Regions from separate parts of the Pseudidiomarina sp. PP-1MA genome, predicted to be linked through region 1. Evidence: predicted binding sites of a transcription regulator. Region 1 holds the regulator's gene; the other holds the start of a gene.
What was found. Region 1 encodes sigma-54, which starts transcription at its own class of promoters, with help from an activator protein. Its sites were predicted from a motif close to GTTGGCACGNNNNTNGNNT; they were not measured.

Region 1 (16,358 bases):
TAATTGTTCTGGCGTACCGTGCCCAACCACTTGTTTGTCGGCAATGATGTACACGTAATCGGCAATCGTAAGAACTTCTTCAACATCGTGGGTGACGATGATGCTCGTCAACCCGAGCGACTCGTTCAACTCTTTGATCAGCTTGATTATCACGCCCATCGAAATAGGATCTTGGCCGGCAAAGGGCTCATCATACATGATCAGCTCTGGGTCTAACGCTATTGAACGCGCCAAGGCAGCCCGCCGCGACATACCGCCAGACAACTCCGCTGGCATCAAATGCCGAGCGCCACGCAAACCCACCGCCTCTAATTTTAGCAGCACAATGGTTTCAATCAGTTCTTCTGACAGCCGGCTATGTTCACGCAGCGGAAAGGCAATGTTGTCGTACACTGTCATGTCGCTGAACAAGGCACCGCTTTGAAACAACATGCTCATGCGCTTGCGTAATTGATACAATTCGCTGCGCTTGAGGCTAGGAATGTTTTGCCCGGCAAAGCGAATCTGCCCCTGTTGCGGGCGTAGTTGGCCACCAATTAGGCGCAACAAGGTTGTTTTGCCAATGCCGCTAGGACCCATCACCGCAGTGATCTTACCGCGTGGGATGGCCATCGACAGGCCTTCGTATAAATTGTGAGTACTGTGATTGTAGTGAAAATAGATGTCATCTATCTCAACCAAGTGCTCGGGATTACCCTCGAGAGTAGTGGTTAGCATGCGAAGATAGTCTCCTTTACGTGACCGCCTAGTTTACCCGATTTCGTCAAGAAGCCCCACCAAAAAGCCGTAAAATTTGTGACAAATCGTTATCAGTGGTCACATTACGTCTGCAAAGAAGAAAACGATCGGGTATTATTGCGTTATTACATTGTCATCATTAACTTGTCATCTACTTTGGCTGCACTAGCATATGAGGCCCAACATGACCGAACACAACCCGACCACGACCAGCAAACAGACGTTTGCCGCGCTTGGCCAACGAGTCATTGATATAGAAACCGACGCGGTGCGTGGATTAAGCCGTTTTCTTGATGAAAACTTTGCTACTGCGTGCGAGTTACTGTTGGCATGTAAGGGACGGGCGATTGTGATTGGTATGGGTAAATCGGGCCACATTGGCGGTAAAATTGCCGCAACCTTGGCCTCCACCGGTACTCCCGCCTTTTTTGTGCACCCTGGCGAAGCTAGCCACGGTGACCTCGGCATGATTACCGAGCAGGATGTGGTGATCGCCATTTCTAACTCAGGTGAAACTGCTGAAGTGCTTAGCATTGCGCCGTTAATTAAGCGACGCGGCGTCAAGCTCATTTCCATGACGGGTAATCCACGCTCAACTCTGGCCGAGCTCTCTGACGTGCATGTTTGCATCGCCGTTGAGCAAGAAGCCTGCCCGTTAGGTTTGGCACCGACCTCCTCCACTACTGCGACCTTAGTCATGGGTGATGCGTTGGCGGTAGCGCTGCTGCATGCGCGCGGCTTTACTGCCGATGATTTTGCCATGTCGCATCCCGGTGGCAGCTTGGGCCGGCGGTTGTTACTGCACATCCATGATGTGATGCACGCGGGTGAGCGCACCCCGCTGGTCAATCAGCAAGTAACTATCAGCGCCGCCTTGTTAGAAATGTCACGCAAAGGTCTGGGCATGACAGGTATCACTGACGACCAAGGCCGCTTAGTAGGTATTTTTACCGATGGTGATTTGCGCCGTATTTTAGATCAGCGCATTGACTTGCATACCACCGCGATTGCCCAAGTGATGACGCCAAATCCCATTACCATAAAGCCCGATGTACTTGCTGCACAGGGATTAAAATTAATGGAAGACCGAAAAATCAACGGGTTATTTGTGGTGGATGAGCAGGGTTTTGCCCAAGGCGCCTTGAACATGCACGATCTGTTAAAAGCAGGAGTCCTCTAATGAGTTTTGGTCTCGCAACCCCAGCCATGATTAGTACTTGGTACGGTGATATTGAAAGCCTGCTCATGGATAAATTCGCCCAAATCAAACTGGTCATTTTTGATGTGGATGGCGTGTTTTCAGACGGCCGGATCTATTTAGGCAACCAAGGTGAAGAGCTTAAAGCTTTTCATACCCGCGATGGGTTTGGGGTGAAAGCACTTCTTAACGCCGGCATCAAGGTTGCGGTTATCACCGGACGCCGTTCAGCACTGGTGGAAAACCGCATGCACGCGCTCGGCGTCAGCGATATCTATCAAGGCCAAGAAGATAAACTCAGCGCCTACCAGCAGCTGGCGGAGAAATATCAGTTAACGGATCAGGCCATTGCCTGTATGGGTGATGACATACCTGATCTCGCGATGCTGCAGCAGTGCGCAGTGGCAGTAGCGCCTCACGATGCCCATCCCTTTGTGCAGCAACACGCGGTTTATGTGACCTCGCAGCGCGGCGGTTTTGGTGCAGTTCGTGAGCTGAGTGATCTGATTTTACTTAGCCAAGGACAATTGCAACTGCACGGTGGAGTCAGTTTATGACCCGTAATCTTGTGGTGATTATCGCCATCATCTTTGCCACCTTAGCGCTATTGGTGTGGCGTCCTTTTGGAGATCAAGACCTCACCGATGAACCAGCGGGCTATCGTGAGATCAAGCCTGATTTTACCGCACAGGGCCTGATTGTGCGGGTTTACAGTGAGGATGGTACCTTAGCGCATCGGATTGCTGCAGAGAAAATGACTCATTACAGCCCGATCGGCTTAACCGAGTTAGATCAGCCGACCTACATTGTGCACACCCGTGATGGAGGTCCGGTGTGGCAGGTGGCAGCTGAGGCTGGCTCTTTTTATGGCGACAAAAGCTTGGTGTTAGAACGTAATATTTTAATGCGTAGCTTAACCGCCGAAGATTTTTTAGAACGGGTTGAAACCAGCTACCTAACCATTGATACTTTGGCCGAAACCATGACGACTGAGCAAGCGGTGGTGATGTACGGTCGTGATTTTACTATTCGAGGCGAAGGCATGCATGCTAACTTACGCGCTCAAACTCTGGAACTAACGAAACATGTTGAAACCATTTATACCGGTCGCCAAACTAATTCTCAGTAGTCTTGTGCTAAGTGCTGCATTATTCTCTAACGCAGCACTTAGCCAAGGCAAAGACGACTTTAATCAGCCCATTCGCATCAATGCTGAGCGCGATTGGGTTGATATTGCTAATAAAATTGTGGTGTTTGAACGTAGCGTCATCATCGAGCAAGGCAGCTTAAAAATCACCGCTGACAAGTTATCAGTAGAGCGTGAAGGTGAGGCCGAAGATGCTGTGTTTATCGCTGAAGGGGCACCGGCGGTTTATACCCAACAATTAGAAGACGGTAGTGTTATCACTGCCAAGGCCAACCAAATCATTTATGACCAAGCGCAACAGTTACTGACGTTGCGGGGGAATGTTGAAGTTGCGCAAGGAAACAGCGTCAGTCGTGGTGGAGAGATGGTTTATAACTTTGCTACACAGCAAATGACCACGCGTGGTGACAAAGATACCGACCGCGTAACCACCATCTACATGCCGAAACAACAAGACGATAAGAACAACGAGCAACCATGAGCCGATTAGTAGCTGAACATTTAGCCAAATCTTATAAAAAACGCCAAGTTGTTAAAGACGTTAGTTTAACTGTTGAAGCAGGCCAAGTGATTGGCTTGCTGGGCCCTAATGGTGCCGGAAAAACCACCACTTTTTATATGATCGTTGGCTTAGTGAATAACGACAAAGGCCTGATTAAGTTAGACGACCGCGATATCTCGTTATTACCTATGCATGAACGCGCTCGCCTTGGGATTGGCTATTTACCACAAGAATCCTCCATCTTTCGCAAGCTGACGGTGCGCGATAATATTTTGGCGATACTCGAAACCCGCAAAGAACTATCTGCGGCCCAGCGTGAAGATAAGCTTGATAGCTTGCTGGAAGAGTTTCACATCAGCCATATCGCCAACAGCTTAGGCATGAGTCTGTCTGGGGGCGAACGACGCCGGGTTGAAATTGCACGGGCGCTGGCGGCTGAGCCAAAGTTTATCTTGTTGGACGAGCCCTTTGCTGGGGTTGACCCGATTTCCGTGCTGGACATCAAGAAGATTATCGAACACCTACGCAAACGTGGCATCGGGGTGCTCATTACCGACCACAACGTGCGCGAAACCCTAAGCGTCTGTGAACATGCTTATATTGTTAGCCATGGCGAGCTTATCGCGCAAGGCGATGCCCAAACCATTCTTAATAATCAGCATGTGAAAGACGTGTATTTGGGCGACCAGTTTACGCTGTAGCTATCATGATGAAACAAGGCCTGCAGTTCAAATTTAGTCAACAGCTGAGCATGACCCCACAGCTGCAACAGGCCATCAAACTGTTGCAACTTTCTAGCTTAGAATTGCAGCAAGAAGTACAACAAGCTCTGGATGAAAACCCATTGCTTGAGGTGGCCGACCAAAGCGCTGAAGGCGAAACTGATGTCGCTGCTGCCGAGGAGAGCTGGGAACCAAGCTACTCGGCTTCTTTAGGTAGTTCTGGCACAGCTTACGATGGTGAAGATACCCTCTATCAGGGCAGTACCAGTGAAAGTTTACAAGAGCACTTGTTATGGCAAATGCGACTGTCACATTTTTCTCCCCTTGATGAAGCCATTGCTACGCTGTTGATAGATAGTATTGACGAGCGCGGCTACTTAACGGCTGAATTAGAAGAACTATTGCCAGCGATTCGACAGCAACACCCCGAGCTCATCCAAGTTGAGCTTGCCGAAGTAGCTGTGGTGCTCAAACGAATTCAGCATTTTGATCCGATTGGCGTTGGCGCTCGCAATGTGCGCGAATGTTTATTAATTCAGCTACGACATCTTCCTAACGATACTCCCTACCTGAACTTAGCTCTGCAAGCCGTTGAAAAACATTTGCCGTTGCTCGCCCAGCGCGATTATCGCAATCTGGCGCGGCGATTACGTATTCAAGAAGCCGATTTAAGCCAAGTACTAGCGCTGATTCAGCAGCTACAACCACATCCTGGGGACGGTTTTGGTGCAGGTGATGACGATTATGTGATTCCTGATGTGCTGGTGCGCAAAAAAAATGATCGCTGGACAGTAGAGCTAAATTCGCAAAGTTTGCCTAAACTAAAGGTGAACGAAGATTATGCGGCGCTGCTGCAAAGTGGTTCGCAATCTGAAGAACAACAGTATATTCGGCAGCATACGCAAGCTGCAAAGTGGTTTATTAAAAGCATTGAGAGCCGTAACGATACCTTACTGAAAGTAGCTGCAACCATAGTGCAACGTCAGCAAGGTTTCTTTGAATATGGCCCTGAGGCGATGAAGCCTATGGTTCTTGCTGACGTTGCTAACGCAGTAGAGATGCATGAATCAACTATTTCAAGAATAACCACACAAAAGTATATGCATACACCTAAAGGTGTGTTTGAATTGAAGTACTTCTTCTCTAGCCAATTGGCAACGGATAATGGAGAAGATGCTTCTTCTACCGCAATTAGAGCGGTATTGAAAAAGCTAGTTGCTGCGGAGAACCCCAAGAAGCCTCTCAGTGATAGTAAATTAACTGAACTCATGGCCGAACAGGGTATCCAAGTAGCTAGACGGACAATTGCGAAGTATCGTGAGGCCATGAATATTCCGCCCTCGAGCCAACGCAAACGTCTTATCTGAATCTTGGACAAACAGAAGGAAGATGTTATGCAAATTAATCTGACCGGTCATCATATCGAAATTACTGACGCTCTGCGTGACTATGTCGATACCAAGTTTTCTAAGCTGGAACGTCATTTTGACCACATAAATAACGTCCATGTCATTTTAAATGTTGAAAAGTTAACGCAAAAAGCGGAAGCTACGCTGCATTTGAATGGCGGCGAAATTTTCGCTGATTCAGAGCACACCGATATGTATGCGGCTATTGACGGGCTGATTGATAAACTCGATCGGCAGGTTATTAAACATAAAGAAAAGATGAAACGCCACTAAATCATGGATTTATCCACTCTGTTAAGCCCCGACTGCGCTCGCTGCGCAGTCGCGGGAACAAGCAAAAAGAAAGTGCTTGAAATCATCGGCCAACTGGCCGCTTCGCGTCTCTCGGGCACCACCGGTTTTGACGTCTTCGAAAGTCTTCTCAATCGCGAACGATTAGGTAGTACTGGCATCGGGCTGGGGGTTGCTATCCCCCATGGGCGCTTAGCCTCGGCTACTAAGCCGGTGGCTATTTTGTTGACCCTAGAAGAGCCTATCGATTTTGATGCGATTGATAACCAGCCGGTAGATATAGTGTTCGCGTTGCTGGTGCCAGAAGATTCGCATGAACAGCATTTACAAACCTTAGCAGCAGTGGCCCAGCGTCTGAACGACAAAACCTGCACCCGCGCTTTGCGTGATGCCAGCTCAGACCAAGAACTTTATGAACTGTTTGTAAAATGACCGATAGCAACCTTAACCCCGCAGATAAAATGCAATTGATCATAGTTACCGGCCGCTCCGGCTCCGGTAAAACTATTGCCCTGCGCGTGTTAGAAGATCTTGGTTACTATTGTGTCGACAACCTCCCGATCACCTTGCTTCCTACGTTAGTGCATGCGGTTATTGAGCAGTACAATAAAGTGGCGGTGAGTGTTGATGTGCGCAATATGCCGATCGAAGCCAGTGAGTTAACCGATTCACTGGAGTTTTTACCTGACCAAATTAAACCTGAAATTCTCTACATTGATTCATCTGAGGCCGTGTTGTTGCGCCGCTTTGCGGAAACCCGCCGCTTACATCCCCTGTCTAAGAATGAGCTACCTCTAAGTGATGCTCTCCAAGCTGAATTAGCTTTGCTTGAGCCGTTGGCGGAACGAGCAACTTGGCGCATTGATAGTAGCGATTTAAGCGTGCACCAGCTGAGCGAACAAGTGGCCGAGCGCGCCCTGGGTAAGTCAGCGTCACGATTGATTGTGGTTTTCCAATCTTTTGGTTACAAGTATGGTTTACCTAGTGATCTGGACTACGCATTTGATGCCCGAATCCTGCCTAATCCGCATTGGGAGCCCTCGTTAAAGGCCTTGCTCGGCACAGATCCAGCCGTCCAACACTTTTTTCAGCAACAGCCGTTAATGACCAAGTTTATTCATCAGGTAGAAAACTTCTTAGCCACTTGGTTACCCTACTTTCAACGCAGCAACCGTAGCTATCTCACCATTGGCATCGGTTGTACCGGTGGCCAACATCGCTCGGTCTACATTGCCGAGCAGCTAGCAGAACGCTTTCAGGGCCAACCTTTCAAAGTGCAAGTGAAGCATCGCGAGGCCCCTCGTCACCGTCCTATCAGCCCGCTTTAGCTTGTTTAAAAGCTAGGAGTTACCCTTTATGCCGACTTGTGTGCGCAAATCAGTCACTATCCGTAACAAACTCGGCTTACACGCACGCGCCGCCACCAAGCTAGCTAAACTCACGCAACAATTTGCCGCCAAGGTGTACATTGTGCAAGAGCAGCAGCAAGTAGATGCCTCCAGTGTGATGTGTTTGTTGTTGTTAGCCAGTGGGCAAGGACGGCAAATTGATATCTTAGCTGAAGGTGATGATGCCGAGGCAGCTGTCGCTGCCGTTGCCGAGTTAATCGAATCGCGCTTTGATGAAGAGCAATGATGCGGTAAACTTCTGACATTCACAGGAGTTTTGCAGCATGCTAGTAGAAATCGCCGATAAAGAATTTGCCGAACAGCGCTTACAAGAGGTCACCGAATCTCTTACGCGTGGCATGTACGTGCAAGCTCGGCGCCAGTTGCACAACCTGCCCGCTTGGGATGTTGCCCTGTTACTTGAATCCTCGCCACCTAAAGCGCGGGCTATCATTTGGCAATTGGTTGACGCCGACGAGCACGGCGACATCCTTGAAGAATTATCTGAAGAAGTGCAAAAATCCATCATTCGGCAGATGGCGCCAGAGAAATTGGCCGCCGCCACCGAAGGCATGGATACCGATGACCTCGCCTACGTATTACGTGGCCTACCCGAACAGGTCTATCAAGAAGTATTAAAATCGATGGACGAGCAAGATCGCCATCGTGCCGAGCAAGCTCTGTCATACGCCGAAGAAACCGCCGGTAGTATGATGAATACGGATACCATCACCTTACGCCCAGACGTTACCATTGATGTGGTATTACGTTATTTGCGGTTGAAAGGCGAGCTACCTGAGGCTACCGATAAACTGTACGTGGTAAGCCGCGAAGACAAATTTATTGGTGAAATCGGCATTACCCGCTTACTTACCGTTGATCCTAGCCGTTTAGTGAGCGATGTCATGGACCAAGAGGTACAAGGCATTCCGGCAGATATGGACGAAACTGAAGTAGCCAAACTGTTTGAGCGGCAAGATTGGATCTCGGCCCCGGTCATTGACGAAGACAATCGCTTACTTGGTCGTATTACCATCGATGACGTGGTCGACATCATCCGTGAAGATGCCCAGCACTCGATGTTGAGCATGGCTGGTTTAGATGATGACGAGGATACCTTTGCTCCGGTTTGGACCAGTGCTAAGCGCCGCTCGGTATGGTTAGGTGTCAACCTGATCACAGCGCTGCTGGCGGCCATGGTCAGTTCCTTGTTTGAAGATATTTTAGCGCAAATGGCCATCCTCGCTATCCTTAACACCATTGTGCCAAGTATGGGCGGGATTGCCGGTTCACAAACCCTGACCTTGGTCATTCGAGGGATGGCACTGGGTCATATAGGTGCCAGTAACCAACGTTGGTTGATTGGTAAGGAACTTGCGATTGGCGCTCTTAACGGGGTGATTTGGGCGTTACTGATTGCGGCCGTGGTGGCGATCTGGAAGCAAGACCTTCTGATTGGCGCCATCATCGCCTTTGCGATGATGGCTAACTTACTCGCGGCTGGCTTGGCCGGGGTGACTGTGCCCTTGATCTTGAAGAAGTTTGATATCGACCCTGCATTAGCCGGCGGGGTGATTCTTACCACCGTCACCGACGTGGTCGGTATTTTTGCTTTCTTAGGCACAGCGACGCTACTACTGAGCTAACGCCGGCTACATGCCGGCGATGCGCATCTGTTCTAGCAACACAGAACCGGTACGAACACCATGGCGAAGGTCAATATCATTGCCGATAGCCACAATGTTAGCCAACATGTCTTTTAGGTTGCCGGCAATGGTAATTTCTTCTACTGGGTACTGAATTTCGCCATGTTCGACCCAGAACCCTGCCGCACCGCGAGAATAGTCACCATTGACAATATTGACCCCTTGGCCCATTAGTTCAGTGACCAACAGCCCGGTGCCCATCTGCTTACATAAAGCTGCTAAATCTTGCTCACCATGCTGCACTTGCCAGGTGTGGATACCACCGGCGTGTCCGGTAGGCTGCATGCCTAATTTGCGCGCTGAATAGCTAGTCAGTAAGTAAGTTTCCAAGACGCCGTTGGCAACAATATCGCGCTCCACCGTCGCTAACCCTTCATGGTCAAACGGGCTACTAGCTAACGCCCCGCGCAAATGCGGTTGTTCGGTAATGGTTAACCAGCTAGGCAATACTTGTTTACCTAAATGGTCAGCCAAGAAGCTCGATTTGCGATACAAGCTACCACCACTAATAGCTGCTACAAAGTGACCAAACAGTGAATTTGCAACGTCTGCACGGAAGATGACTGGCACCTTCGCGGTTGCTATTTTGCGACCGTCTAAGCGCGCGATAGTAGCGTTCACCGCATCTTCTGCCACTTGTTCTGGAGTCCACAAGCCGTCACGATGGCGTGCCACACTGTAGGCGTAATCGCGCTGCATCTGCTCGCCGCTTTGGGCAATTAAACTGCAACTTAAGCTATGTCGTGATTGTAGGTAACCCGCTAAAAAGCCGTGGCTATTGCCATAAACTCGATAGCCGACGTGGCTGCTGTAACCAGCACCGTCAGAGTTAACAATCCGTTTATCCATTTGTAAGGCGTGCTGCTCGCAGCGTAACGCCTGCTCTAAGGCAAATTCAGCGCTTTGGTCGGCGGGATGGCACAAGTCTAAATCAGGGATAGCGGTTGCCATCAGTTCAGCTGGAGCTAAGCCCGCGTAGGGGTCGGGCGAGGTAAACTGGGCGATGCTATTGGCTTTTTCTACCGCCGCACGAATGGCTGCGGCGGTTAAATCGGTAGTAGATGCTGAACCCTTTTGCTGGCCCCGAAACAAGGTAATACCTAGGGCGCCGTCTTGGTTAAATTCTACCGTTTCAACTTCGCCAAGGCGGGTGCCGACGTTAATTCCCCGGCTACGGCTTAACGCGCATTCAACCGCACTGGCACCAAGCTCTTTAGCATATGCCAGTGCCTGCGCTACCGACTGCTTAACTTCTTGCATCTCACTACTTAATTGTTTTACATCTGGGATCAAACTAACTCTCCTCTTGCCCTTCGGCGAATCGCTGCGCAGCGGTTTAGCATGCGGGCGCTTAATTTTCTGGTACACTATCGGTTATTCACTTGAACATAAACACCTAAGGTCATGCACAAGGACCCTTTCATGAATCATGATGGTAATTCAAACCACGCTGATGACGATTTTTTAATTAGTAAATCGCAGCTCAAGCGTGATGCCGAAGCTCAACAAGAGCTCGGCTTAAAACTGGTTAATTTGTCTGACGGTAAACTTGCTAAGATCCCTCTTGATGAGGATCTTTTTGATGCCATTAAATTAGCCCAACGCATTCGTAATACACGCGAAGGTTACCGCCGTCAGTTACAGCTGATTGGCAAAATGATGCGCAATCGTGATACGGCTGCGATTGAACGCGGCCTGGCTGAACTCGAGCAATCACACGACGAACAAAACGCGTTATTTCATCAGTTAGAAAAATACCGCGACCACATTTTAGCTGACGGCGATGCCGCTATTCAGCAGTTTTTAGCCGCTTATCCGCACGCTGATCGGCAGAAATTACGGCAATTTTATCGCCAAGCGAGCAAACAGCAGCAACAAGGCAAAGCCCCTGCTGCCGCGCGCGAGCTGTTCAAATATTTACGTGAGGTGGCCACCGTTTAATCGGTGCCACCCACAGTTAACGCATCCAGTTTTAAGGTAGGCTGACCTACTCCAACGGGCACGCTTTGTCCGTCTTTACCACACACCCCAACACCATTATCTAAGGCTAGGTCGTTACCTACCATAGACACCATGCGCATGGCCTCTGGGCCATTACCGATAAGGGTTGCGCCCTTGATAGGTGCGGTAATTTTGCCATCCTCAATCAAATAGGCTTCTGACGCTGAGAACACAAATTTACCTGAGGTGATATCTACTTGGCCGCCAGCAAACTGCGGCGCATAAATCCCTTTTTTGACACTGGCAATGATATCAGCCGGGTCGCTTTCACCACCGAGCATGTAGGTATTGGTCATGCGCGGCATAGGTAAATGCGCATAGCTTTCACGGCGTCCGTTTCCGGTGGGTGCAACACCCATCAAACGAGCATTCATTTTGTCTTGCATATACCCCTGCAAGCGGCCTTTTTCAATCAGCACATTGTAGCCTGCTGGCGTACCTTCATCATCGATAGCTAGGGATCCACGGCGGTGATCTATGGTACCGTCATCGACAATGGTGCACAGCTCAGAGGCGACTAATTCGCCCATCTTGCCGGCGTAAGCTGAGGCGCCTTTACGATTAAAGTCACCTTCGAGGCCATGGCCGACCGCTTCGTGCAGCAACACGCCTGGCCAGCCGGCGCCTAAAACCACCGGGAAGGTTCCTGCCGGCGCAGGACGCGCTTCTAGATTCACCAGTGCTTGGCGCACCGCCTCGTCGGCAAAGGTCTGCCAGCGCGGCTTCGCGCCCGCCAGCGTCTCACTAAAATAGTCATAACCAACCCGCGCACCACCGCCCGCACTGCCGCGTTCACGGCGGCCATCATGTTCCACCAGCACGGTACAGTTAACCCGACAAAGCGGCCGAATATCCGCTGCGAAGGTCCCATCGGTGGCGGCAATCAAGACTTCATCGTAACTCCCGCTGATGCTGGCAATCACTTCTACGACGCGGCTATCTAGGCTACGCGCATAAACATCCAGCTCGCGTAGCAGCTCAATTTTTGCGGTTTCGTTTAGGGTTTCCAGCGGGTTTAATGGTGCGTAGCGTTGCACATAAGGGCTGGCAGTTAGCACTTTTAGTTGCCCTTGTTCGCCCGCGGCGCTAATACCACGAGCGGCACTGCTAGCTTGCTGTAAGGCCAGTGGCGAAATATCATCGGCGTAGGCAAATCCGGTTTTGTCACCCTGCACGGCCCGCACACCAAGACCTGTTTCAATATGAAAACTGCCTTCTTTGACAATGCCATCTTCAAGCACCCAAGATTCGTTCACACTGCTTTGCAGGTAAATATCGGCAAAATCAATGGTGCCGGTATACAAGCGTTGCAGGGCTTGCTGCAACTGTTCGCTATCCAGCTGATGCTGAGTTAATAAATTATCGTAAACCCGTGAAAATTCAGGTTGGTTAGGTAACTGCATGAAGACCCTTCTTGGTTTCAGAAAAATGCGTCGCAACCGGAATGTCGCGTCGAATTTTAGTAAGTTCATTAATATCCACCAGCGCGCTGGCATAGCTTACGCTGGTGGCGTCAGATTCTGCTAAGATGCGGCCCCAGCCATCACAAACCAAGGCGTGACCGTATGTTTCACGGCCATTGGCGTGAACCCCAGCTTGGGCTGCGGCAACTAAAAAACATTGTTGCTCGATGGCGCGGGCCCGAGTTAGCACGTGCCAATGGGCTGCGCCTGTCACTTGGGTGAAGGCCGATGGCAGCAACAAGATGTCGGCACCTTGCTCTCGTAGCGCCCGAAAGAGTTCAGGAAAGCGCACATCGTAACACACCGCCAAGCCTAATACGCCAAACTCGGTGGTGACTGTTACCACCTCAGTGCCCGCCTGAGTCCATGCGGATTCGCGGTAGCTGCGGGTATTATCGGCGACATCGACATCAAACAAATGCATTTTGTTGTAGCGAGCCACACACTCCCCTTGGGGATTAAAGACTAAGCTAGCGGCGCTAAATTTAGCAGCCTTGGCATCATCTACAATAGGTACGGTACCGGCCACTAACCAGATCTGATGTTGGCGTGCCAAATCAGCTAATTGCTGCTGCAACGGTGCTTGGTCAGTTGCAGGCTTGGCAGCTTGATTATCAGAGAGCAGCGGTAGCTCGGCTAACTCGCGCTGGGCTTTGTCGCCGGCGCCGAAACATAAGCAGGCCTCAGGCAGCACCACCAGTTGCGGCCGATGGCTGGGCAGTTGAGCTAGTAGCTGCTGAATTTGTTGCAGGTTTTGTTGTGGCTGTGGCTGACTGTTCAGTTGCAGCGCCGTCAGTTGTACCCGTCGCGGCGCTGGGCTGGCTTGGTTGTTGGCCTGGTTGTTCGCCTGATTGTTCATTAAGCACCTCCTGCGGAATTGGGGCATCGCGGCTACTCCGCGCAACCTCAGTGATCTCAGGTTGATCGATGGTACCGCTGATTTTATATTCTAAGCGACTAATCACCTTAGCATCGTGCAGCATACGGTCAATCACCAAGGCGGCTAAACCCGAGGGTGGGTTAATCATCCATGCCAAAATCACCGGCAAACTTGAGGTTACTTTGGGCACAAACTGCAGATTATAGTCGAGTTGGCTGTTCACCAAGTTGCTGCTGCCGCGTACTTCCATATCACCGGCGGCGCCTTCTAGGCGGGTATTATCCGTATTAACCACACCTTGGTTAATATTAAAGTCGCCGGCAAAACTGGTGTAGAACAGGCCATTGGCAAACACATCACGAAAATCAAAACGCAGCTTACGCAAAATACTGTCTAAACTAAGTAGCGAGAATAGCCGCGCGCCGCGATCACTCACTTCGTTAAGATAGCCTTGACCTAATCGCCAGTTCACTTCGCCATTAAGGGTATCGCTGTTGTATTGATAGGGAGCACCTTGCCAGCCTAAGTCAAAGATAAAAGTAGCACCGCTATCTTTGACCATGCTGGTAATTTCGTATTCCTGTAAGAACCGACCAAAATCATCAGAATCGAGGCGCCCGGTAAAACGGGTTTCAGCTGGTTTATCAGCTGCTGCCAAGCGCCAAAAGCCACTCACCGCGAGCGTATGGTTATTTTGGTCAGAGCGAAACTCCTGTACCGTTAGCTGTTCTGGTTGGGCATCAATCGCAATCGCTACTCGGCCCAAGTCATAAGGCCCATAACGACAGCGCTCACAGCTGAACTTAATATTGGGAACACTGTTAAAGTTCGCAGGTGCTGATAATTGAGCTAGGCGCTGATCTAAGTCTGCAGCGACTGCGTTAGCGACCACCTCGTCGCTATCAGTATCACTCTCTGTTTTAGCGGCTGGTGCGAGGGCTGCAGGCAAAGCGAGTTCCAAGTAATCGGCATCAATCTGTAACAAGGATTGCGGGCCGTTTTGGACAAGACCAAGATCAGCCGAAGTTTGATCAGCGGTCAGCCGACCGCGCCATTCACCATTCTCCGGCCAAGCGACAAAAGCAACCCCGGTAAACTGATGTTCCAACAAGGTTAAATCAGGCGTTACCAACTGAATTAAATCAGGTTTAAGCACACTCACTAGCTCACTGTCACCGGTACCCGCAGGCAACTTCTCAGCCAGTTCTGCCCATGCTGTTAACCAGCTATCCACCTTAATCGCTGGGGCATTAACATCAATAGTGAAGGTTGGATTAAAACGCACTACGTTAGGGTTAGGTGCTTGACTAAAGTCTTTGCCAAGGCGCATGTAACCGTTACGCAACTCTGAGGCATCGCCATTCAGCTGTACTTCAGCTAACCAACTGTCATCTAACTCGGCATTAATCAATAGACTTTCGCTACTGCCGGATACCTGCAACTGTAAATCGCTGGCCTGTCCGCTAGGCTTCTTAAGCGGTGCGGGTAAATCAAGTTGTACTTGGCTTAAGTCTGCGCTTTGATTCCAACTGAATGAATAACCGCCGTCTTTAGGTAAACTCAAGTTAAAATCAGCCTGCCAAGCACTGGTACCCATGGCCAGTGGCGCGAACTTATCTAAAGCCCAGTCTCCTTGCGCCTTAACCTGAACAAAATAATCGTCGCTGCGAGACAGACCGCGTAAATCAATTTGATTTGGAAAGCCCTGCCAGGTCAAGCTTAGATCGTCGGCACTGATCTCGTCATTACGATAAGACACGGTGCCATTCACCTGTTCAAACTGTTGTTGCAGGCTAGTTACATACAACTGATTATCGGTTAGAGTGGCAGCTCCTTCGGCAATCACTTGCTGGCCTTCACCAAAAGGAATGGTGAGCTGTAGCGTGCCCTGCATGGCTCCCGTTAGTTGCAACTGGGTAAAGGTAGCCCCTAGAGAATCTGCCAGTGGGCTATCTTCAAACACCGGCTGTAAGTGCTTACTATCGCCTTGAATGCTAGCACTTATATCGAGCTGTAAAGGCGTGCCAATAATGTTGGCAATAATCGTATCTACTCGTGGTAACTGAACGTCGCCTATTAAGCCCTGCTCAGCAACAATGTGCATACGCTCATTATGGAATTCCACCACAGCATCAGCATCGTAAACTGGGCGCCAATCAGGTTGAAATTGATAAACTAATTCGTGCACCCGGGCGCGGGCTTGAAACACCCCGCGCTGGTTAATGTACGGGAAATCAGCGATGGTGCCGCGCCATACCATTGCTAAATCTTGCGCCTCTGCAGCTTGTATGGCGACACTTAAGTAGTCGTGTAGATCATCCCCCATCACCAGCGGCAAATGATTCCGCAAGGTGTCGGCGCTAATGGGGGTGGTATCCAAACTTTCGGCATGGGCATTCACCATCACCGAGTCGGCGGTAGGATGAATCAGTGCCGCCACCGCCAACTGCATGCCTGGCAAGCCCAAATAGCTGTTGGGATAGACCTCAACTTGCCAGTCTGCTTGGCTCCAATCAACGCGGCCATGCATATCGAGAGCTGTTATCGGCCAAGGTCGGTCTGGATGCAAAGCAGCACTTTGAATGGCCATGTCTTGCCCGTGTAAATGCCAACTTACTTGTTGGCCGGTGCCATGTAATTCCAATTCAGCACTCTGTAGGCCAGGAATACCTGCAGCTTCTTGCCATGCCAGCTGTTGGCCGCGCACATACCAACGTGGCGGCTGGTTAATTTCATGATCAAAAACGATATCAAGTTCACCGCCAACCTCACGGCGACTCATCTCATCGCTCAGTTCAACACCCCGCGATCCTAACAAGTTGGCCAATTGCAGTAACGGCGCAAGGGGGATGTTATTAGCGCTTAAACGAGTTCGCGCTGGGGTCTGTTGCCAACTGAACGTAGGGAGGAGCC
Region 2 (16,358 bases), 440 kb from region 1:
CCCAGCCGCGTGTCCGAAAAACTCACTTTCCAATAAATCAGCTGGTATACCGGCACAGTTCACGGCCAGAAAGGGACCCTGATGGCGAGCGCTTTGTTGATGTAGAGCTCGTGCCACCAGCTCTTTACCAGTGCCGCTTTCACCTAGAATAAGCACAGCCCCCTCGACCGGTGCCACTCGCTCAATTTCCTGATATAAACGCTGCATCACTCGGCTATGACCAACGATTCCAGCTGGACCCTGCTGAGATTGTTGTTGGCTACTCCGATAGTATTCCAGCTCAGAACGTAACTGATGAAATTCCAGTACCCGTTCAACACTTACTAATAGATGCTCTAGATCTAATGGCTTCGTTAAAAAATCATCCGCTCCTTGACGTAGAGCCTGTACAGCTTGGTCAACCGTACCAAAAGCAGTAATCAAAATAAGTGGAATCGGCTGCGTTTGCTGTTGTAATTGCTCCAGCAAATCTAATCCCGACATGCCCGGCAAGCGAATATCACTGACGATCAGTTGTATTGGGTTGTGCGGCAAAGCTTGATGAAAATCTTCAACACTATTGCAAGCGAGCGTGAGATATCCTTCGCTTTCCAGTTCTTCTACTAACAACTCCTGTAGCCCTGGATCATCTTCAATTACTGCAATCATGAGATTATTATTTGTCATTCCAAGTCATCCTTTGCCTACACGTCAGTGGCACCCGTGGGAAGTGTTAACACGACTTCACAACCACCTGTGGGATGATTGCGTAACCGCACCTGACCTTGATGATCCGCCATAATGTAACTCACCAAAGCTAACCCTAGACCGGTACCTTTACCGACTTGCTTGGTGGTGGTAAAGGGTTGCAATAAGTCATCATGTTGCAACTGTTGAGGTAACCCGGCGCCATCATCACGAACGCGGACAAGCACCTGCTGATTGCCTTTTTCAATAACCACCGAAACTTGGCTAGTAGCAGCCTGCATTGCGTTTCTGAATATATTAACCAAAGCTAATTCGAACCTTTGTACATCGATAGTGGCTCGTATTGACTCAGCTGCGGCCGGTAAACTAAATCGTATCGGCGGTTCAGGCTGCTCGTATGAAACAGCTTGATAAGCTTGATTGATAACATCAGCTAACACGACTTGCCGCTTGGCGGTGATCGGCGTACGGGTGAAATCTAATAACTGCTGCACAATCTTGGTTAGCCGTTGCACTTGTCCACGAATGGCTTTTAGTTGCCGTTGTGATTCGGGCTCTGTATGCAACCTTGCTAATTTTTTAGCTCTGGCATCAATCACCGTTAGTGGAGCTCCCAGCTCGTGTGCAACACCACTAGCAACTTGGCCAATAGCGACCATTTTTTCTTGGTCGCGCCGCTGTTGTTCAAGCTTCTGCTCTAAGTAGCGTCCCACCCCACGGTAGTGGCCAAAGACAAGAATCCCGATGGTCGCTATCGCAAGGACTAACCAGGTACCCCAAGCTACTTGGGCAAGATCTGCGAATGCATTATCAAAATCTTGGGCACGCCTATTCAATTGCATAAACCCGATGATTTGGCCGCCATTATCTTGAATAGGGACAAACTGAGAGAACACATCACGGCCGGCTACTTCACGGTAACTATCTTGAGCTTCACCAGTGAGGATGACTTGCTCGGCAACAAGGCTTTGGGTTAAATCGCGTTCGGTAATACCCGCTGATGCAATCAAAGCACCGTCTGTATTGTAAACGGATGCCCCATAAACACGGCCAATTTGGAATACCGCATCAAGGCTAGCCTGAACCGTATCAAGGTCTTGCCTCACCATAGCATTACTAATAGGTATGCGAATAGCTCGCCCCACTAGCTCGAGATCATCACGTAACCGCTCATTCTGGAACTCTGCTGCCCGCTCTAACCCAACACCTATGGCTATGCCTGATAATGCAAGCAAGGGCAGCATGACGTAAAAGGTTAAGACACGCTGAAGATTATCACCGCTCTTGCGCCACCATCGTGCTAACCATGTGTATCTTTTTGTCACGTGCAACTCCTGCAAAAAGTGTTTAATTATGATACACATTTTTCCCCAAAGAATCATACTGGAGAATAAATTTAATAAAAACAATGAATTGCTTTATTTAAAAAGTTGGCACGACCTTTGCAGCCTTATCAGTGAATTCAACTTAGGAGGTAAATCATGAAACATTCAATGACCGCATTGGCATTGGCCGCACTATTTTCTGGCGCTTTGGTAACTACCGCAGCTAACGCTACTCCAGTGCAAGCGCAGCAAGAACAGCAAATGATGCAGCAACAGCAAAACATTGAAATTAATGACGATATGTTAAACGACTTTGTTGATGCTATGGGTAGCGTGCAGCAAATTAGCAATAAATATGCTGAGCAATTTCAGAATGCTGAAGATGCTGAACAGGCCCAACAAATTCAACGTAAGGCACAAGAAGAAATGGTCGCCGCAGTTGAAGAATCTGGCCTAACTGCTGCTGAGTACAACGCGATTGTGCAACGGGTACAGCAAGATGAAGAGTTACGCGCCAAGCTTCAAGAAATGACCGAATAAAATAAGGTCCTCAATACTTGCAGAAAAAAGCCAACCTTCGGGTTGGCTTTTTTGTTACAAATTTGCAGTTTTAATTTCTACTCAATCTGTCACTCTTGCACGACTTAGCAAGATGGTTTTAGTGCTTTAGCTGCTGCAATAGAGCTCGTGCAACTGCCGCTGAGCTAGCTGGGTTTTGACCGGTAATAAGGTTACCATCAACTACTGCCAGTGGCTTCCAGTCGTCTACTTTCTGATAGTGCGCGCCCAGCTCTTGTAGCTTGTCCTCTAATAAGAAGGGAACAACATCGGTTAAGCCCACTGCAGCTTCTTCGCTGTTAGTAAAAGCACTCACCTTGCGGCCGGCTACGAGTGGTTTTCCGGCTGGGGTTTTGGCATGAACAAGAACAGCAGGGGCATGACATACCGCTGCTACTGGCTTATCCTGCTCCCAGAATTGTTGAATCAGGCCAATGGATAGCGGATCTTCGCTTAAATCCCATAACGGACCATGGCCACCGGGGTAAAAGATTGCATCAAAACCATCGGCTGTTACTTGACTAAGTTGAAGCGTATTAGCTAGTTGTTCCAGAGCTGCTTCATCTTCAAACAAGCGTACAGTCTCATTGGTTTGAGCTGCAGCTTGTTGACTATTAGGATCGATCGGAGGTTGGCCTCCGTTGGGGCTAGCTAGCACAACTTCAGCGCCAGCGTCTTTAAAAGCATAGTAGGGGGCGGCAAACTCTTCTGCCCAAAAGCCAGTTTTGTGGCCACTGTCACCGAGCTGTTCATGTGACGTTAGTACCATTAGAATTTTCATGCCGAACTCCGGTTTTCATTGAATGTAATATAGGTATGGGTGTTACCTATTACTTTTTCAAGTAAGGAATGGATTAGATGAGTATTACTTGGCAGCCGGTTGAGCCGGCCTATAAAACCAGTTTACAAATAGCGGTCATACTAGATATGGGCTTACTCGCCATTGTTGGCGCAGTTTTTTATCTATGGGTCCCTAATACCTCATGGCTGCCCAATGCGCTATGGCTGGCGATTCCTTGGGCTGTCATCACACTTTTTTTGGGGCTTTTTTGGAGCTCGCGACGCTTTCAGTTTACCGCTTACGCGCGTACAGATGCATCCATGTATCTACGCCGCGGCGCCTTGTGGCGTTTAACTCGGGCGGTGCCGCTTAACCGCATACAGCATGTTGAAGTGCGACAAGGACTGATTGAGCGCACTTTGGGCTTAGCACATTTAACCTTATATACGGCCGGTAGCGGTGGTGCCGATCTGAGTATTCCCGGGCTCAAACTAGCCACAGCAGAAGCTATGAAAGCCGCTTTGGTTGATGCCATTGCAACCGAATCTAGCCCAGCAGCCACGGAAACTGAAGAGCATGTCTGAGCAGTCAACCCAGCCACAACTTAAGTGGCAGCGCACACCATGGTTAACCCTTGGCTTTTTTATCGCCAAAGAAATTAAGTTGTTCATCAAGAACTTTACGAATTTCCTGCCTGCGCTAGCAGTTATCTTTGTCACCGACAGTGCTTGGGTGCCTTACGCACTCGGTGGTAGTTATTTGGTTTATATTTTTATCAGCGCCTTGCTCAATCATCGTTTCTTTTTATTTGCGCTAAGCAATGATGCGGTGCATTTACGAACCGGCGTCCTTGGTAAAAAAAGCCTAACCTTGAAATATGAGCGCATTCAACAAGCCGAACTCGAACAAACTTGGTATTTTCGACCCTTTAACCTCACCATTTTAAAAGTCGATAGCGCCGGCTCTGCGGGCAAAGAGGTAGAGATCCCCGGTTTACCCATGCAGCAAGCACAGCAGTTGCGGCAGCTCATGCTGGCTACCGCGCCCGCTGTAGAATCCGAGCCTGGCGCCACCACCGAGGCGACCCAAGCTGCAGCGGTAGAAGAACCTCAATGGCAAACTCAGTTCAGTTTAGCTGAAATCATTAAAGCCGGCGTCATCGACAATAAAATATTTGTGCTACTGGCGCTGTTAAGTTACCCACTGTCGCAAACCGATTGGCTACAAGAACAAGTGGTGCCCTGGCTAGAAGCAAATATCGGATTTATTGAAAGTAGCCTGTGGTTAAATGTCGGGTTAGTGCTTGCGGTGTTAAGCCTATTGTTTGTGCTTGCCATAGCAGTAACCGTTATCACTTATTATGGTCTAGCTGTCAGCATTGATGGAGACCGTTATCAGGCTCGTAGTGGCCTTTTTAGTATCCGTACTGTGAGTTTCAGGTATCCCAAACTACAACGAGTGCAGATCAAGCAAAATTTACGCGCGCGCCTACTCAAACGCTTTCGCGTACGGGTAAGTCAGTTACAACCGGCCATGGCACAGCATACCGCTGGGGCAAGTGCTTTTATTCTGCCAGTCGTTAACCCCGAACTCTTACATGAACTTAGGCAGCAGCTAAACCTCACCAATGCCAATCAAGTTCATTGGCAATCCATCAGTGCTTTAGCGTTATTAAGCCCTACCTTTTGGGTTGCTTGGTTAGCCCCGATAGCCTGCTTGGTCGGATATTTTGCGATCGAACTGAGCCTAACAAGCAGCTTCTTAATTGCCGTCTTACTATGGGGATTAATGCAAACCTATGTGGTAATTCGCTGGCGTAATTATGGCTTCAGTTATGACAGCACTTGGTTAGCCGTCAAGCACGGTGTGCTGGGACGGACCGAAAACTGGTATCCCTATTATAAAATTCAGCAACTGGATGTGTACCAGTCGCCTTGGTTAAGAATGCTTGGGTTTGCGCACATCATTGTGCACACTGCTGCGGGTGCTGAAGTTATCAAGTATCAGTCGCTGGCGTCGGCATTACAGCTACAACAGCAATGGATACAGCAAGTAGGACAAAATCAGCAGCGTTGGATGTAAGCCGCCGTTCTACGCGACTATAGGGTGGTACTTTGCTGCAGTTTTTGCTGCCAACTGGCAAGCGACTCAGGGTAACCAAAGAGGTAACCTTGGAATTTGCGACAGCCTAAGCTGCGAAGGTGTTGTAACTGAGTTTCGGTTTCGACACCTTCAGCAATCACCGATAAATTTAAATTACGAGCCAAGCCAATAATAGTAGCTGTTATCACGTCATCATTGTTATCGATAAGCATATCGCGCACAAAAGACTGGTCTATTTTTAACTGATATAAAGGTAGGCGCTTCAAATAGGCGAGCGACGCATAACCAGTACCAAAATCATCAAGACTAAAACGTACGCCTAAACTGCCAAGCTTACACATTCGCTTCACGGTAACTTCCACGTCGTCAATCAGCATCCCCTCCGTAATTTCTAGCTCCAATAAGCCTGCTGGCACCTCAGCGGAGCGAATACACTGCTCTATTTGTTCAACAAAACCACCATGCTTAAACTGTCGCGGACTTATGTTCACGGCAATAGGAATGTGCTTGAGCTGATCGATACATTGCCAGTCCTGTAACGTTTGACAGGCTTGTTCAATCACCCAGTGTCCCAACTCAATAATCAGCCCACTAGATTCAGCAATCGGAATAAATTCTGCTGGTGATATAACACCTAGGTTAGGGTCTGTCCAGCGTAACAATAGCTCCGCCGCAACGACTTGCCGCTGGTCATTCACCTGAGGTTGCAGATAAGCCTCCAGCGCTTGGTTCTTGATGGCTTGCCGTAGCGCAGCCTCAATGGTCATGCGGCGACTAATCTGCGCCTGCATTTTCGGGTCAAAGAAGCTAATGGATCCACCTCCCATCGCCTTGGCTTCGGCAATCGCTAAATCGGCGTTTCGTAGCAAGCCGCCAACATCGTCGACGCTATCCGAAAACATGGTGACCCCAAGACAAGCATTTGTTGTATGCGTATGGTCGGCTAATTGATACGGCTGGCTAAGTAATTCTAAAACACGGTTAGCCCAATGGCGTACGGCAACAACTGCCTGTTGAGGATCTTTATCAAGGGTCTCTAAAATCACCACGAAATCGTCTGAACCAAGTCTTGCCGCGGTATCTGCCTCACCTAAACATTGTCGAATACGTGCGGCCACTTGCTGTAACACTTGATCGCCGGCATGATGTCCGAGTGTTTCATTGATAATGGTGAAATGAGTTAAATCAATTGCCACCAAGGCTCCTTCATAGCCCGTCTTACTAGCGCTCGCCACCGCATGCTCAAGATTTTGTAATAGTAATTTTCGGTTGGCCAAGCCCGTCACGCTGTCAAAAAACTCCAATTGATTCAGGGTTTCTTTGAAGGCTAAGTGCTCTGAAATATCCGTAGAGATACCACACAGCGCATACACCTTATGCTGGGCATCGAATAGCGGGATCTTGACCGATAAGAATTGCCGTATTTCACCACTGGCAGTCACATTGAATTCTTCACTAGAAACTCGCTGGCCTTGCTCAATCACCTTTAAGTCATTGCTACGTAGATTGGCATAGGTTTCTTGATCAAAAAAATCTCGATCCGTTCTCCCAATAATGGCCTCGGCTGTGGTGTTCAAATAATCACACACGCGCTTATTGGCATATTGATACTTAAGCTGTTTATCTTTGATATAGATATAGGCTTCAACGGAATCTAAAATGGCACTGAGCTTTAACTCACTATGGCGCAGCTGTTGTGTCTTTTGCTTTACTCGCTGGCGCATCCATAGCGCCAGGGCAAGTGTAAGTAGGACGATAGTAACCAGTGACCACACCAGCACGTAAGGGAAAACACCCGCCTGTTGCGGAGTCCGCCACCGTTGTAAAATCTGATAGTAGGGTGAATCACTGTCATTACGCCAAGTTTGTACATAATCATTAATCACAAGCAACTGTGACTGCATGGCGGGAGCCGCGGCTACGACGTAGAGACGGGTGGGTTGAAACATGACAGGCGTTGGCTCTAAGTGCAGCTCGTGGGCTTTTAAATCACCGTACAAGTGATTGGCCGCCACCACATCTGCGGCACCACTAACCACCGCGGCAAAACCGGCATCAAACGATTGCACTGGCACAAACTCAATGGTTAAACCAAAGTTGGTGGCAATATCTTGGAGGTAACTTTGCTGAACCGAATTTTCTAGAACTGCAATTTTCACCCCATCAAGGTCAAGTAAACTACTGATTTTTAAACTTCGTTGCCCGTACAGTTGCGACCATGAATGCAAAATCGGGGTCTGGTGAAAGAAAAATCGCTGGTCGCGTTCATGATTTAAAGCAACATCCGGCATTAAATCAATTCGACCTTGCTCTAACCATTGTAAGCACTGATTCCACTCACAACTCACCGCTTCTATTTGCCAACCTTCTCGATGTGCAATCTCAGTAACTAAATCACCAAATATTCCTGATATTTGCTGATCTTGCAGCTGCACTTTAGGTGGGTTATGGTACACCCCAATACGCACCACAGGCGCCGCCGCAATGCTGGTGAAGGAGATGCCACAAAGGCTCACAGCTAGCCAGGCAGCAATAAGCAATTTAGTTTGTCGCAATCATCAACCCCACCCAATAGTTTTTACTTAACAACCAATGAATTACAGATGAATTCAGTTGCTGCTTTAAGCCTTAACTATAGTTGATGAAAATGCTTTTTGCTGCAATGCTGGAAAAATTATAAACGAGTTTGTTAACGCTCATCACTTAGTAAACGATTCGCCCATGTCACATAACACTGTTGCAATAAATCAGGCCCAGCAACCGCTCGATCATCTCGATTCAGTTTGGCTGTTCGGCTATGGCTCACTTATTTATAAAGCTGACTTTAGCTATTTGCAACGACGCCCAGCGCGCATCCATGGCTGGCAGCGGCGGTTTTGGCAAGGCTCTCACGATCATCGAGGCACTCCAACAGCTCCAGGCCGGGTTGCCACACTCGTTCAAGCCGAAAATGCGCAGTGTAGCGGTATGGCGTACCAAGTTACGCCAGCAGTTTTTGAGCATTTAGACCATCGTGAAAAAAATGGCTACTTACGCTTCTTCACTGAATTTGAATGGTTAGACGGTAGCGGCACGGTAAACGGATTAGTCTATGTTGCAGGACCTGATAATGAGGCTTATTTAGGCCCCGCTAGTGAGCAGGAAATAGCTCGGCATATTGCACAGTCAGCAGGGCCTAGTGGCCCCAATGACGAATATTTACTGTTATTGGCACAAGCCTTGAGAGATCTTGATGACCATGACTCTCATGTGTTTGCGATTGAGCGCGAATTACTCGCACTGCGACAGCGTCATTCTACTTAGTTATGATGACTTTTGTGATGGTTTTTCAGAAATATAAATGGTGATGGTACCTTCTATCACTACCTGACCATCAGCTCGCAACCCGCGTACGCAAATAGCACTATCGCCTGCTTGCCAACTATCAGCAGAGCATTCGGCAATAATGCGGATATCACTATCGGCTTTGGCGGTATATTGCACCGTCATGCCTTTAGGAATCCACCTTAGGTGTTTGGGTATAGAGGCTTCAGCTAGTGCCCCCATTGCCATTTCTAGACCATTACACAAAGCAATCGCATGCACAGTACCAATGTGGTTTTGCACTGCCTTACGTTTTTTGAACCTTAACTCACAATAATTAGGTTTGAGCTCGGTGATGGTTGGTTTTATGGTGGCAAAGTAAGGTGCTTTGCGCGCAAACATCCGCGAGAAAATCGTGCGACCAAAAGGGTACTTTAGACACTGATGGTATAGTTTCAGTAAATAGTTATCAGACATGCGCAGGTTCCGTTCTTGTTACCTTTATTCTTATCAGGGTACGACGAGCTAACTGTTGTCATTACGCCATACTTGCCAGCGCCTTTCTAAAGCGGGCTAGAGCGATCATAAAGAAGGCTAATCCTATCACAATGAGGGCCACTAATTGCGGCCAAATATGAGCAAACCCAGCCCCACGAAATAAAATAGCTTGGCCTAATTCAATAAAATGGGTGGTTGGCGCCGCACTCATGATCCAGCTAATCACTTGCGGCATACTCTCGCGCGGGGTCATGCCACCAGAAAGGATCTGCATCGGTAAAATAACTAGAATCAGCAACAACCCAAACTGCGGCATTGTACGCGCAAACGAGGCCAGGAAGATACCTAGTGAGGTTGTAGCAAACAAATGAAAAGCCATAGCGATAATAAACCAACCGACTGAACCCGCTAAAGGTATCTGTAACGCTCCTTCAACCACCACGAGTAGCGATAAACTAGCTGCCACCAACACAATCAATGCCATTGACCAAACTTTGGCAGCCATGATCTCGAACGGAGTAATCGGCATCACTAGCAAATGCTCAACGGTTCCATGTTCACGTTCACGTAAGAGCGCAGCTCCGGTCAGAATAATAGACAACATGGTGATCTGAGAAATCACCTCATTGATGGCAGAAAACCAGCTGCCATTGAGTTCCGGGTTAAATCGCGAACGCATGCTTAACTGCACTGGAACTTGAGTATCCGTTTGTGCAAAGTCTTGCAGTTCTTGTTGAATCATGGCCTGAATGTAGCCGTTACCGGTAAAAGCTTGGCTCATTCGAGTGGCATCTACTAAGACTTGAAGAGCCGGTTGGTTACCCGCTAAGACATCACGCTGAAAGCCACTAGGTATGTGTACGATGAAGGTAAAACGTCCTTCGTCCATGAGCCGATCGGCTTGGTGACTATCAACCGCCTCTGGTGGCATGAAATAGGGTTCATCAAACACCTGGACAATGCGGCTAGAAAGCTGTGATCGATCATCATCTATCACACCAATCGGCGTATTGTGTAGTGTTTCTGGCATAGCTGAAGCTGCGGTATAAACCGATAAGGTAAAGGCCATGACAATAATCAGCAATAGAATGGGGTCTCTGGCTATGGCGCGTAATTCTTTCAATCCCAAATACAGGATATTCTTCATTTGCATGTTAGCGCTCCTGCTTATTCAGTAACCACACACCGATGCCCAATAAAATCGGAATACTAACGGCTAATGGCCACAGTGCCGAGCCGGCGTCCGCTAAACTTAATCCTTTTGAGAAGACCCCGCGGGTGACAATAATATGATAGGTGGTTGGAAACACCTCGCCTAACCAGCGCGCGCCGCCCTCCAGTGAGGGCACTGGGGTAATTAAACCCGAAAATTGTGCAGCAGGTAAAATCGTGGCTAAGGTGGTGCCAAATAGCGCAGCTATCTGACTTTTTACAAAAGCCGACATGATCAAGCCAAATGTGGTGGCAATAATCACATACAGTAACGAAGCCAGCGTCAGAGCGGTCAAACTCCCGGTAATAGGCACATCAAATAAATAAACAGCCAGCACCATCAAAATAACGAAATTAAGCATGCCAATAGCGACATAGGGCAGTTGCTTACCTAACAAAAATTCGAGCTTGGTGGTTGGCGTCACATAAAAATTTAGCATCGAGCCCAACTCTTTTTCTCGCACCACCGCCAGCGACGTCAAAATAGCCGGAAACATCAGTAACAGCAGTGGAATCACCGCTGGCATCATGGCTGGTAGACTTTTCACATCAGGGTTATAACGAAATCGTGACTCAATCTGAGCTAAGCCTTGCAACCCATCTAAACCCTGCAAACGTGCCTGCTCTTGTAACCAATGCGCATGAATACCCTGCACGTAACCTTGCACATTTTCACCTCGCATCGGCAGCGAGCCGTCTATCCAAGCACCTATTTCAACCCCTTGCCCACGATGCAAATCACGCGCAAATCCAGCTGGTATTTCTAGCGCCAAACTTAACTCACCACTACGCATACGGGCATCTAACTCTGTGTAACTGCTCAGAGGAGGACGCTCATCGAAATACCTACTACCACTTAAACTAGCTACATAGTCACGACTCAAACTAGTTTGGTCTTGATCTAACACCGCAAAAGATAAATCTTCGATATCCATGTTAAGGCCATAACCCAATACCGCCATGAGAATGACGCTGCCTAACGTGGCCATAACTAACCGGATGGGGTCTCGAATCAACTCGATACTCTCGCGCCTCAAATAGCTCCAGAGACGCTGCCAACTAAATCTTAATGACTGTTTTGCCGTGTTACTAGTTGGCCTAGTTGATACCTCTAATTCTGCAGCTTGCGACTGTTCCGTAGCACCGGTAGTACGCTGCTGCGCGGCGATAGCATCTTGCAAGTAAGCCACAAAGGCATCATCTAACGAATCAGCCTGTTTACTGGCGGTAATTGCTGCCGGAGTATCGCTCACTAAGACTTCACCTGCATGCATCAAAGAAATTCGGTCGCAGCGCTCGGCCTCATTCATAAAATGGGTGGAAATAAAAATAGTCACTTGCTGCTCGCGGGCTAATTGCATCATGATGCGCCAGAAAATATCGCGCGCAATGGGATCTACGCCCGAGGTCGGCTCATCTAAGATCAAGAGCTCGGGCTGATGAATCATAGCCACGGCTAAACTTAAGCGCTGGCGCTCACCCAATGGCAAGCTATCAGGCAACTCATCAAGTACTTCACCTAACGCAAACTGTTCAGCCATGGTGTTAATACGTGCATTTAATTCAGCACCCTGCAACCCAAATAGGCGTCCATGTAAGGCTAAGTTTTGCGTTACTGTCAGCTCACCAAACAACGAAAACTGTTGGGTCATATAGCCCACACGCTTTCGCATAGCCACCGAGCTTTTTTCAGCTGGGGCACCAAATAAAAAGGCCTCTCCTGCACTGGCTTGTAGTAAGCCGGTAAGCATCTTCATGGTGGTGGTTTTGCCACAACCGTTCGAACCTAAAAAACCGAAGATCTCACCCTTATAGACGGTTAGATTAACGTCTTTTACCGCCGTGAAATCACCAAATTTCATGGTCAAATGACGCGCTTCAATAGCCACGGTAGCAGCGCTGTCATGCTCTCGTGGCGTCAACACGAATGGTTGATAATCGGCGTGATCCGGCAGCAACCTTACAAAGGCTTGCTCTAAGTGTTCAGATTGGGTTTGTTGCAATAATTCAGCGGGACTACATTGGGTTAAAATACGGCCATCATGCATAGCAATCAGCCAATCAAAGACCGCGGCTTCCTCCATGTAAGCAGTAGCAACAACCACAGTCATCGCCGGCTGTTGTGCTTTAATGCGCGCGATAAGTTGCCAGAATTGTCGCCGCGACAAGGGATCAATTCCGGTGGTGGGTTCGTCTAAAATGAGGCAATCAGGATCATGAATCAGCGCGCAACAAAGTCCTAGCTTTTGTTTCATGCCGCCGGATAATTTTGCCGCTGGACGATCGGCGAAAGCGGCCAACCCAGTCGCTTGCAACAGCTGCATGATACGTGGTTTACGGATATGTTTGCTTAAGCCAAATAAATCAGCAAAGAATTCTACATTCTCATAGACAGACAAAGTTGGGTAAAGATTTTTACCTAAACCTTGCGGCATATACGCAATCCGATGATACAAACGCGCCCGCGCACGGCTCGACCGAACATCTTCTTGCAACACCGTAAGCTGACCTTGCTGTAACTTTCTCGCGCCAGTAATTAAAGACAGCAACGTTGATTTACCCACCCCATCAGGGCCAATCAAGCCTACCGTCACCCCTGCAGGAATGGCAAGCTCAATATCCGTAAGTATCTGCGTAGCACCATAACAGTGACAAACCGCAGCGGCTTGAATCACTGCCGTTGTGTTCATCATCACTCGCCCGTTGCTTGCGGTGCCGCTAACTGTAATCGCGCGGGCCACGGCTGAGAGCTATCGGTGCGAACATAGGCCACCCCTGGTAGACCGGTTTTTACTTGGTCGATGTAGCGCTCAAGCAGTGCAGGCGACACCTGAGCCCGTACCCGAAACATCAGTTTTTCGCGCTCCAATGCAGTTTCTACCGTTTTCGGGGTGAATTGTGCTTCGTCTGAAATAAATGAAATAGTAGCGGGAATCACATAATTGGGGGCAGCATCGAGCAGAATACGAGCTTCACTCCCAATCGCCAACTTACCGACCACGGCAGTGGGCAAAAAGAAAGTCATATAGACCTCTTTTAAATCCAGCAAATTAAGCACTCGACCACCAGCGCCCACAACTTCGCCTTCGCGGGCGACAATAAATTGCACTCGCCCTGCTCGTGGTGCTAGTAACAAGCTATCATCTAACTCAACTTGAATACGCTCGACCGTCGCTTGCATTGCTTGAACGGCAGCTTCGGCACCAGCGACATGAGTTTGCGCAGCCGTGATGGCTGACTCTGCGGCAGCAACTTGCGCCTTGGTAGCAGCAATAGCGGCTTCAGCCCCAACCAAGGCCGCCTTAGCATTATCTAAATCTTGCGCCGACATGGAGCCTTGTTGGGCCAACTGCTGGGTTCGTTGATAACGCGCTTGTGCCAACTCCAATTCCGCCACCCGCTGAGCCAATACCGCTTGCGCGGCAACTTGCTCCGACTCGCGTAAAGTAACCTCACTTTGAGCGGCAACGACTTGGCTCTGGCTTTGTCGCAGTTGCGCTTGGGCTTGGTGCAACTGCGCCTGAAGCGAGGCGGTATCCATCAACGCCAGCTCGTCTCCAGCCGCCACCATTTGGCCCTCTTGCACCTTAATAGCCGCAATTCGGCCTGGCGTTTTTGCTGCTACATTAATTTCAACGGCCTCGATGCGTCCATTACCACTCGCGATATGTTCAGGTGGCGCCGATACCAACGACTGTACGTAGGTAAAACCGAACCAGCCAATAGCGGCGATTATTACCAAGCGCAACAGCCATTTAGTCGAGGTCTTCATGTCTCATCCTTTTAAATATTTAACAACAAAAACCCTATTCCAATGCGGTTTTGGCGGTGGTTGTAATCCAATAAGGTTTCACCGTAACCGGAGAAGAATTGAATGTAAAAACGTAACCCGTCGGGCTTACTTGAGTTAAGTGGGTGGGTAAAGTCAACTTGCCACGACCCTTTATCCCAAGATAACTCTCGAGTAACCCGAGTAACGCTATAGGTGCTTAACGAGTCCCGCCATAACAAGCGGTTCTCAAAGTTTCCACGGTAGCGGATAAGGTCTGGATTATCATCGTCATCACCGGTTTCATTCACTCGTTGCTTCCAGGTGGTTTCCCACGATAAATCACCGTACTCAATCATTCCACCAAAGTGAAAGTAATTCCAACTGCGCGAATCCGGTTTCGTTTGTCCATTAGACTCGTGTGCAAAACCTACTTTAGCAAAGCGGATGCGCGCCTTACCCGGCAACACATCAAGGTTTTCTGGAATAGGCACAACAGCAAACACATCAGGGTTGTAATCCGTGCTGCGGAAGGGAGATGAATTATCACCATCCCACACCTGCCATAGCGAGGTCTGTGTATAAGACACCCACAAATCAGCGCCCGGTAAAATCACGTCTTCAAGTAGCTTCGTACGCAATGAGATCTGGATCTTAGCTTCATTCGGCTTGTAGCTATCTAAGGTGCTAGCGGGACCTCGAGTAGGAGACACAGGTTGCTCATTAATATCCGAGCTATGAATCACGGGCAGAATAAAATTTGGCTCGTAAGTACGTAGCTGAAAAATCCCTCGCTTTTGCTCTTCGCTAAGCTCCCAATAAGTGCCAATAACATCCGTCACCGCAAACGCAGGATCTTTGTCTTGTTGTTGCTCTGAGCTGTTATCAACATCCTGTGCTAGCGTTGCAGACGTAAATAATCCTGCGATGACCGCCGTTATAGTAACTTTCATTAGGGGTGTTAATGGTGACCAACACATGCTTTATCTCCGTTATGATTCAATCGTCATGATGTCACTAAATAGCGGTCAACCAGCTCGGGTCCAAGCAACTTAGAAGGGGTATAATAACCACCTTCTGGCGCTTGCATTAAAACCTGTTGCGCTACATCCAGCGCACCTAAGCTGGTCAGCTTATAGCCATTCATCACGGTTAATTTCAATTCTACCCGCTCGCCTGCACGATTCGTCGCTTCACCCCAAACATAGGTGTGCGCTTGCTCTAATTGCTGCTGATCTGGGCCTGCGGGTTGCGCATCTATTTTCTTCGCTAACCAGTTTTTAACCCAATTAAATCGCAATAGCCAACGCCATCGATTCAGTCTTTTTAATCTTTTAACTAGGTTAGGTGACGCGGGTATGAATACCTCAACGTTACCAATACCGGTGCTGTAAAAAGCGGTCGCTACATCGCCCCAAGGAATCGTCATGGCGAATTTAGAACCACCACCAAAATCTATGTCGCGTGTTTTATAAGCCAGCGGAACCGTCTTTATCTCGCCTTGCTGGCGAATCGCACCACCTTCACCTAAACGCCGGACACTTGTCTTTGCGGTACCACGACTCATTCGTGAAGCCGAATCAAACCCCAAAGTTAAATGAGTTGCATCAGGTAATTGCTGCTGCAACCGTGCCGCCAGACAATCGGTCGGAATCACATCAAAGCCAACGCCTGGGCAGAGTACAATCCCTGCAGCTTGCGCCCGTTGATGTTGCTGATGGGCATATTCAAACACAGCCAACTCACCCGTAATATCCAAATAATGAGTACGAGTTGCTAGGCAGGCTTCAATCATAGGTTCGGCGGTGAGCTCAAACGGCCCCGCACAATGCAAGACTAAATCAACTTCGGCCAAGGCCTGGTGCAACGCCGCTTGGTCGGCTAGATCTACCACTCGAACCGGTAATTCTAAGCGCTCACCTAAGGCTTCTATCGCTGCCTGATTACGACCTGCTAAGATAGGCTGCAAGCCGCGCGCGACGGCCTGCTCGGCAATGAGAGTACCGGTGTAGCCGTTAGCTCCATAAATCATCCACTGCATCATAAATCCTTCTTATTATTAGCGAGCATAGTTAATTAAGCTGTTATTTATTGCGCATTTTCGAGATTTTTTCACTGGCAT

Region 2: the regulator sigma-54 is predicted to act here: its motif matches at 2,117-2,135, upstream of AB8S08_RS12215 (DUF4168 domain-containing protein).

What each region holds. Positions count from the first base shown of each region.
Region 1 is NZ_CP165718.1:325,254-341,611, reverse strand. It holds gene AB8S08_RS01590 (ATP-binding cassette domain-containing protein) at 1-717, opposite strand, end outside; gene AB8S08_RS01585 (KpsF/GutQ family sugar-phosphate isomerase) at 923-1,918, shown strand; gene kdsC (3-deoxy-manno-octulosonate-8-phosphatase KdsC) at 1,918-2,493, shown strand; gene lptC (LPS export ABC transporter periplasmic protein LptC) at 2,490-3,065, shown strand; gene lptA (lipopolysaccharide transport periplasmic protein LptA) at 3,022-3,564, shown strand; gene lptB (LPS export ABC transporter ATP-binding protein) at 3,561-4,286, shown strand; gene AB8S08_RS01560 (RNA polymerase factor sigma-54) at 4,295-5,674, shown strand; gene hpf (ribosome hibernation promoting factor) at 5,702-5,989, shown strand; gene ptsN (PTS IIA-like nitrogen regulatory protein PtsN) at 5,993-6,439, shown strand; gene rapZ (RNase adapter RapZ) at 6,469-7,335, shown strand; gene AB8S08_RS01540 (HPr family phosphocarrier protein) at 7,364-7,642, shown strand; gene mgtE (magnesium transporter) at 7,680-9,041, shown strand; gene pmbA (metalloprotease PmbA) at 9,048-10,394, opposite strand; gene yjgA (ribosome biogenesis factor YjgA) at 10,524-11,042, shown strand; gene tldD (metalloprotease TldD) at 11,039-12,505, opposite strand; gene AB8S08_RS01515 (carbon-nitrogen hydrolase family protein) at 12,492-13,346, opposite strand; gene AB8S08_RS01510 (YhdP family protein) at 13,249-16,358, opposite strand, start outside.
Region 2 is NZ_CP165718.1:2,592,532-2,608,889, forward strand. It holds gene AB8S08_RS12205 (sigma-54-dependent transcriptional regulator) at 1-666, opposite strand, end outside; gene AB8S08_RS12210 (sensor histidine kinase) at 684-2,012, opposite strand; gene AB8S08_RS12215 (DUF4168 domain-containing protein) at 2,169-2,552, shown strand; gene AB8S08_RS12220 (type 1 glutamine amidotransferase domain-containing protein) at 2,671-3,351, opposite strand; gene AB8S08_RS12225 (PH domain-containing protein) at 3,429-3,935, shown strand; gene AB8S08_RS12230 (PH domain-containing protein) at 3,928-5,433, shown strand; gene AB8S08_RS12235 (EAL domain-containing protein) at 5,451-8,009, opposite strand; gene AB8S08_RS12240 (gamma-glutamylcyclotransferase) at 8,176-8,757, shown strand; gene AB8S08_RS12245 (hotdog fold domain-containing protein) at 8,758-9,234, opposite strand; gene AB8S08_RS12250 (ABC transporter permease) at 9,296-10,408, opposite strand; gene rbbA (ribosome-associated ATPase/putative transporter RbbA) at 10,410-13,160, opposite strand; gene AB8S08_RS12260 (HlyD family secretion protein) at 13,160-14,239, opposite strand; gene AB8S08_RS12265 (phospholipase A) at 14,251-15,216, opposite strand; gene AB8S08_RS12270 (trans-acting enoyl reductase family protein) at 15,243-16,280, opposite strand; gene AB8S08_RS12275 (YccF domain-containing protein) at 16,321-16,358, opposite strand, start outside.